3 regions of the Streptomyces sp. NPDC089915 genome follow, and region 1 is predicted to be linked to each of the others. Evidence: riboswitches for the same ligand, from Rfam matches in the RefSeq annotation. Region 1 holds a riboswitch; each other region holds the start of a gene.

What was found. Region 1 has a riboswitch for thiamine pyrophosphate ahead of AB0O29_RS28010 (thiamine ABC transporter substrate-binding protein). Riboswitches for the same ligand answer to the same signal wherever they lie in the genome.
Region 2: another riboswitch for thiamine pyrophosphate. It lies ahead of thiO (glycine oxidase ThiO); the one in region 1 lies ahead of AB0O29_RS28010 (thiamine ABC transporter substrate-binding protein).
Region 3: another riboswitch for thiamine pyrophosphate. It lies ahead of thiC (phosphomethylpyrimidine synthase ThiC); the one in region 1 lies ahead of AB0O29_RS28010 (thiamine ABC transporter substrate-binding protein).

Annotation. Positions count from the first base shown of each region.
Region 1 is NZ_JBFBGN010000126.1:9,017-11,209, forward strand. It holds gene rlmN (23S rRNA (adenine(2503)-C(2))-methyltransferase RlmN) at 1-741, shown strand, start outside; TPP riboswitch at 762-888, shown strand; gene AB0O29_RS28010 (thiamine ABC transporter substrate-binding protein) at 977-2,077, shown strand; gene AB0O29_RS28015 (iron ABC transporter permease) at 2,134-2,193, shown strand, end outside.
Region 2 is NZ_JBFBGN010000143.1:12,370-14,562, reverse strand. It holds gene thiO (glycine oxidase ThiO) at 1-1,132, opposite strand, end outside; TPP riboswitch at 1,130-1,242, opposite strand; gene AB0O29_RS29415 (FAD/NAD(P)-binding oxidoreductase) at 1,358-2,193, shown strand, end outside.
Region 3 is NZ_JBFBGN010000004.1:81,752-83,944, reverse strand. It holds gene AB0O29_RS02695 (YibE/F family protein) at 1-900, opposite strand, end outside; TPP riboswitch at 973-1,117, shown strand; gene thiC (phosphomethylpyrimidine synthase ThiC) at 1,112-2,193, shown strand, end outside.

The DNA of each region.
Region 1 (2,193 bases):
ATCTCCTCGCAGGCCGGCTGCGGCATGAACTGCCCGTTCTGCGCCACAGGCCAGGCCGGCCTCGACCGCAACCTTTCCACCGCCGAGATCGTGCACCAGATCGTCGACGGCATGCGCGCCCTGCGCGACGGCGAGGTCCCCGGTGGCCCGGCCCGCCTGTCTAACATCGTCTTCATGGGCATGGGCGAGCCGCTCGCGAACTACAACCGCGTCGTCGGCGCCATCCGCCGCCTCACCGACCCGGAGCCGGACGGCCTGGGCCTGTCGCAGCGCGGCATCACCGTCTCCACCGTCGGCCTGGTCCCGGCCATGCTGCGGTTCGCCGACGAGGGCTTCAAGTGCCGCCTCGCCGTCTCCCTGCACGCCCCGGACGACGAGCTGCGCGACACCCTCGTCCCCGTGAACACCCGCTGGAAGGTCCGCGAGGTCCTCGACGCGGCCTGGGAGTACGCCGAGAAGTCCGGCCGCCGGATCTCCATCGAGTACGCCCTGATCCGCGACATCAACGACCAGGCCTGGCGCGGCGACCTGCTCGGACGCCTGCTCAAGGGCAAGCGGGTGCACGTCAACCTGATCCCGCTGAACCCGACGCCGGGCTCGAAGTGGACCGCCTCGCGACCCGAGGACGAGAAGGCCTTCGTCGAGGCCATCGCCCGCCACGGCGTGCCCGTGACCGTACGGGACACCCGCGGCCAGGAGATCGACGGTGCGTGCGGACAGCTCGCCGCGAGCGAGCGGTAGGCTGGCCCGCGTACATCTGCATATTCCGACAGGGGAGCGCCACAGCGCTGAGAGTGCGGCACACGTTTTTGGATCGAGCACCGTGGCCGCAGACCCTCTGAACCTCGCCCAGGTCATTCTGGGTAGGAAGTTCGGTCACCACCTCAAGCTGTTGCGCCCTGCCCGGGCGCCCCGCTCCACCAGAGCGCCCGGGCGGGGCCGCGTCTTCTCCTGGTCATCCCAGGAGGAATGAACCGTGAGCACCACCAAGAAGATCGCGGGCGCGGCGCTGGCCGCCGCCCTCGGCGTCAGCACGCTGACCGCGTGCGGCGGCGGCACCAAGAAGGACGACGGGGCCGCCGAGAGCGGTGCCCCGAAGTCCAAGACCGTCACCCTCGTCTCCCACGACTCCTTCAACGTGACCGACTCGGTCCTCAAGGAGTTCGAGCAGCAGAGCGGCTATACCGTCAAGGTCCTCAAGTCCGGGGACGCCGGCGCCGCCCTGAACCAGGAGATCCTCACCAAGGGCTCCCCGCGCGGCGACGTCTTCTTCGGTGTCGACAACACGCTCCTCTCGCGCGCCCTCGACAACGGGATCTTCACCCCGTACGAGGCCAAGGGCCTGGCGGAGGTCAAGCCCGAGTACGTGCTCGACAAGCAGCACCGGGTCACCCCCGTCGACTCCGGCGACATCTGCGTCAACTACGACAAGGCCTACTTCGCCGACAAGAAGATCGCCCCGCCGCAGACGCTGGACGACCTGCTCAAGCCCGAGTACAAGAACCTGCTGGTCACCGAGAACGCCGCGACCTCCTCGCCCGGCCTCGGCTTCCTCCTCGCCTCCGTCGGCAAGTACGGCGAGGACGGCTGGAAGGACTACTGGACCAAGCTGAAGGCCAACGGCGTCGAGGTCGTCGACGGCTGGGAGCAGGCCTACAACGAGCGCTTCTCCGGCTCCGCCGGCGGCAAGAAGGCCAAGGGCGACCGTCCGCTGGTCGTCTCCTACGCCTCCAGCCCGCCGGTCGAGGTCCTCTACGGCGAGCCCCAGCCGGCCGAGGCCCCCACGGGCGTGGCCACCGGCACCTGCTTCCGCCAGGTCGAGTTCGCGGGCCTGCTGAAGGGCGCGAAGAACGAGGAGGGCGGCAAGGCCCTCATCGACTTCCTGATCGGCAAGAAGTTCCAGGAGGACATGCCGCTCCAGATGTTCGTGAACCCGGTGGTCAAGGACGCGAAGCTGCCGGAGGTCTTCACCAAGCACGGCGTGGTGGTCGAGAAGCCGGAGAACGTGGCCCCCGAGACCATCGCGAAGAACCGTGACCAGTGGGTCAAGGCATGGTCCTCGATCGTCGTGAAGTAGTCCGCGACGGCTCCCCGAAGGAGAGCGGGCGGGCCACCGCCGTCAGGCTGGCCCTGATGGCCGTGCCGCTCGCCTTCTTCGGGCTGTTCTTCGCCTACCCCGTCGCCGCCATCGTC
Region 2 (2,193 bases), on a different contig from region 1:
GGGCGATCTCCGGCACGGCGCCGGTGGTCAGCAGCTCCGCCATCACGTCGCCGGTGAGCGGGGTCAGCAGGACGCCGTTGCGGTAGTGGCCGGTGGCCAGGTGCAGCCCGGGCAGGTCGGTCGGGCCGAGCAGCGGCGCGTTGTCGGGGGAGCACGGGCGCAGCCCGGCCCGGGTCTCGACCAGTGGGAGCTCGGTGATGCCGGGGACCAGCTCGTGGGCGTCGCGCAGCAGCTCGTAGACCCCGCCGGCGGTGACGGTGGTGTCCCAGCCGAGTTCCTCGCTGGTGGCGCCGACGACGAGCTCGCCGTTCTCGCGCGGTACGAGGTAGACGTGGCTGCCGCGCACGACGGCCCGTACCGTCCGGGACAGGAACGGGGCGTAGGCGGGCGGGACGGCCAGGCGCAGCACCTGTCCCTTGACGGGCCGTACGGGTGGCAGTACCTGTTCCGGTACGCCTTCCAGCCGGCCGCTGAGCGAGCCCGCGGCCAGGACGACCTGGTCGGCGCGGAGCTCCGTGCCGTCGTCGAGCAGTGCTCCGCGGGCCTGGTCGGCGGTGACGAGGAGCCGGCGTGCGGCGGCCCGGTGGATGGTCACCCCGGCCCGTTCGCAGGCGGCCAGGAGTGCGGCGGCGAGCCGGCGCGGGTCCACCTGGTGGTCCCCGTCGACGCGCAGTCCGCCGCGTACCCCGGGGGCCAGCATCGGCTCCAGGCGGCGGCACTCGCGGCCGGTGAGCCATTCGGACTCCAGGCCGCAGCGGCGCTGGAGGGCGTGGAGTTCGCGCAGGTGGAGGCGGTCGTCGGCGTCGAGGGCGACGGCCAGGGTGCCGCAGGCCCGGTAGCCGAGGTCCATGCCGCCGCTGGCCTCGGTGAGCTCGGCGGCGAACTCCGGGTAGCGGGCGGCGGAGGCCACGTTGAGGCCGAGCAGGGTCTCCTCGCCGTAGTGCAGTTCGGTGACGGCGGCGAGCATGCCGGCCGCGACCCGGGCGGCGCCGCCGCCGGGGTCGGGGTCGGCGAGCGCGGTGCGCAGCCCCCGCCGGGCCGCCCGCCAGGCGGTGACCAGGCCGATGATGCCGCCACCGATGACGAGGACGTCATCGCCCCGGTGGTCGGATCCCTTGTCGGATGCGTGCATGGGCGTCCAGCCCCTCCCTTCGCCGGCATGACCCGGATCAGGTTCGTACGGTCGGAGGCCGGCCAGCCTCCCTCTCAGCCCGGTGCGCCCGGACTCCCGCGATAGGTACGGTGGCCAGCGTAACCCCGGGGCCGGTGCCGGGTAAGGCTGCCTCCCTCCGCCCGCCTCCCTCCGCCGTTCCGACCCGGCTTTCCTGACGGGCCGTCAGGTGACTAGGCTGACCGTGTGAGCGAGCAGACGGAACAGACGAAGCCCGGTGTCGTGATCGTCGGCGCCGGAATGGCCGGGGTGCAGACCGCGGTGGCCCTGCGGGAACAGGGCTGGACGGGCCCCGTGACCCTGCTGGGCGCCGAACCCCACCAGCCCTACGACCGGCCCCCGCTGTCCAAGGCGGTGCTCCTCGGCAAGGCCGAGGACTCCGCCTTCGACGTGGACTTCGAGGGCCTCGGCATCACCCTGCGCCTGGGGACGGAGGTCACCGGCCTGCGCGCCGCCGACCACGAGGTGGACACCGAGGCCGGCCCGGTCCCGTACGAGGTCCTCGTGCTGGCCACCGGAGCCACCCCCCTGACCCTGCCCGGCGCCGGCGGTGTCCCCGGCGTCCACCTGCTGCGCACCCTCGACGACGCCGCCCGGCTGCGCCCCGTGCTGGCCGCCGCCCCCGCCGCCGTCGTCGTCGGGGCCGGCTGGATCGGCGCCGAGTTCGCCACCGCCGCCCGCGAGGCCGGCTGCGCCGTCACCGTCGTCGAGGCCGCCGACCAGGTCCTGGCCGGAGCCCTGCCCGCCGAGGTCGCCGCCCCCATGGCCCGCTGGTACGAGGCCGCCGGCGCCACCCTGATCACCGGAGCCCGGGTGGCCGGGGTCGAGGAGGGCCGGGTGCTCCTCGCCGACGGCCGCGAGCTGCCCGCCGGGGCCGTCGTCGTCGGCATCGGCGCCCGCCCCGCCACCGACTGGCTCGACGGGAGCGGGGTCGAGCGGGGCCCGGACGGCTCCGTCACGGCCGACGCCCACCTGCGGACCTCCCTGCCCGGGGTGTACGCCGTCGGCGACTGCTCCTCCTT
Region 3 (2,193 bases), on a different contig from region 1:
GCCGAGGACGGCGACCGAGGTGCGTGCGGTCAGCCCGTGGCACATGTAGAGGGCGATCAGCATGATCGCGCTGGCTCCGACCACCGCGACGACCAGGGGGTTCGAACCCTGCAGGATCGCCGGGAGGATGAAGAGGGTCAGCACCCCGAAGCTGACCACGAGCGCGATGAGCGCGAACAGTCCGCGCATCCGGCCGACGACGACCACCGCGACCGCGAAGACGGCCGCCAGGAGGGCCATCGGGAACTTCCGGTTCAGGTCGATCACGGAGTACTGGAGGTCGCGCGGCGCGTCCGGCGCGTAGGCGACCACCACCTCCTGGTCCTTCTCCAGCTGTCTCGGCGCGCCCGGCTGGACGATCTCGAAGAAGACGCGGCCCTTGTCCGGTCCGGTGCCCACCTCGACGGTGGCCCGCTTGCACGACCCGGCCTGCGCGCCGCGTCCCTCGGGGGCGGGGGTGCTGCCGGTGGGGGGCACCTGCGAGGCGTTCACCGACTTGCAGTCGACGTTCGAGAGGGCGACCACCTTGCCCTGCTGGGTCTGGCGGTCGAAGCCCACCCCGGTGCGCTCGTGGGCGGGGGCGCCGCCCGGCCACAGCACCACCATGCCGACGCAGACGGCGGCGGCGAAGGGGATGAGGACGGCGGAGATGACCTTGCGCAGGTGCTTGGAGACGGGGGCCGCCGGCCCGTGGCCGTGACTGTGGCCGTGGCCGTGGCCGTGGCCGTGGCCGTGGCCGTGCCCATGCCCTTGTCCGTGGCCTTGTCCGTGATCGGGGGATCCGTGGCCGTGGGAAGGCCCCTCGCCACCGCCGGCCGCATGTCCGTGGGACGCATGCTCGTGGCCGGTGTGGCCCAAGGGGTCTGTGGGCTCGTTGGGGGGCTGCGGCGAGGTCGTCACCGGCAGATCATCGCAAGAGATGAGGGGGCCCACTGTTCAGCACGCCACAGATGACGCTAGCGTGGGGGCTACTTTGCACAACGCGGGAGCTCGGAGCACCGGGCTGAGAGGGCGCTGATCACCGTACGCGCATGAGAATGCGTACGGGAGGAGGCTGCGTCGACCGCCGAACCTGTTACCGGGTAATGCCGGCGTAGGGAGATCAGGTCTCATGACCATTCAGGACGCACGCACGCCTGCCGCCGGCGAGAACGCCGACGGCCAGACCGAGCGCCAGCCCGGCTGGCACAAGGGATACCTGGCGGGTTCCCGCCCGGACATCCGGGTGCCGGTCCGCCAGGTCCACCTCACCAACGGCAAGGACGTCACGCTCTACGACACGTCCGGTCCGTACACCGACCCGCAGATCGAGACCGACGTGCGCCGCGGCCTGCCGCCGCTGCGCGAGAACTGGATCATCGGCCGCGGTGACACCGAGGAGTACGCGGGCCGTCCCGTGCGCCCCGAGGACGACGGCATCAAGCACACCTCGCCCCGCGGTGGCCTCAAGAACCTCGACGCGGTCTTCCCGGGCCGTCCGCGCCTGCCGCGCCGGGGCCGTGGCGGCCAGGCCGTCACGCAGCTCGCGTACGCCCGCCGGGGCGAGATCACCCCGGAGATGGAGTACGTCGCGCTCCGCGAGAACGTCTCCCCCGAGGTCGTTCGCGAGGAGATCGCCGCAGGTCGCGCGGTGCTTCCGGCCAACGTGAACCACCCGGAGATCGAGCCGATGATCATCGGCAAGCGGTTCCTGGTAAAGGTCAACGCCAACATCGGCAACTCGGCCGTCACCTCCTCCATCGAGGAGGAGGTCGACAAGATGACCTGGGCCACCAAGTGGGGCGCCGACACGGTCATGGACCTCTCGACCGGCCGCAACATCCACACCACGCGTGAGTGGGTCCTGCGCAACTCCCCCGTCCCGATCGGCACCGTGCCGCTCTACCAGGCGCTGGAGAAGGTCGACGGCCGTGCCGAGGACCTGACCTGGGAGATCTACAAGGACACGGTCATCGAGCAGGCCGAGCAGGGCGTCGACTACATGACGGTCCACGCCGGCGTGCTGCTGCCGTACGTGCCGCTGACGGCCCGCCGCAAGACCGGCATCGTCTCGCGCGGTGGCTCGATCATGGCCGCCTGGTGCCTGGCGCACCACAAGGAGAACTTCCTCTACACGAACTTCGAGGAGCTCTGCGAGATCCTCGCGGCGTACGACGTCACCTACTCGCTCGGTGACGGCCTGCGCCCCGGCTC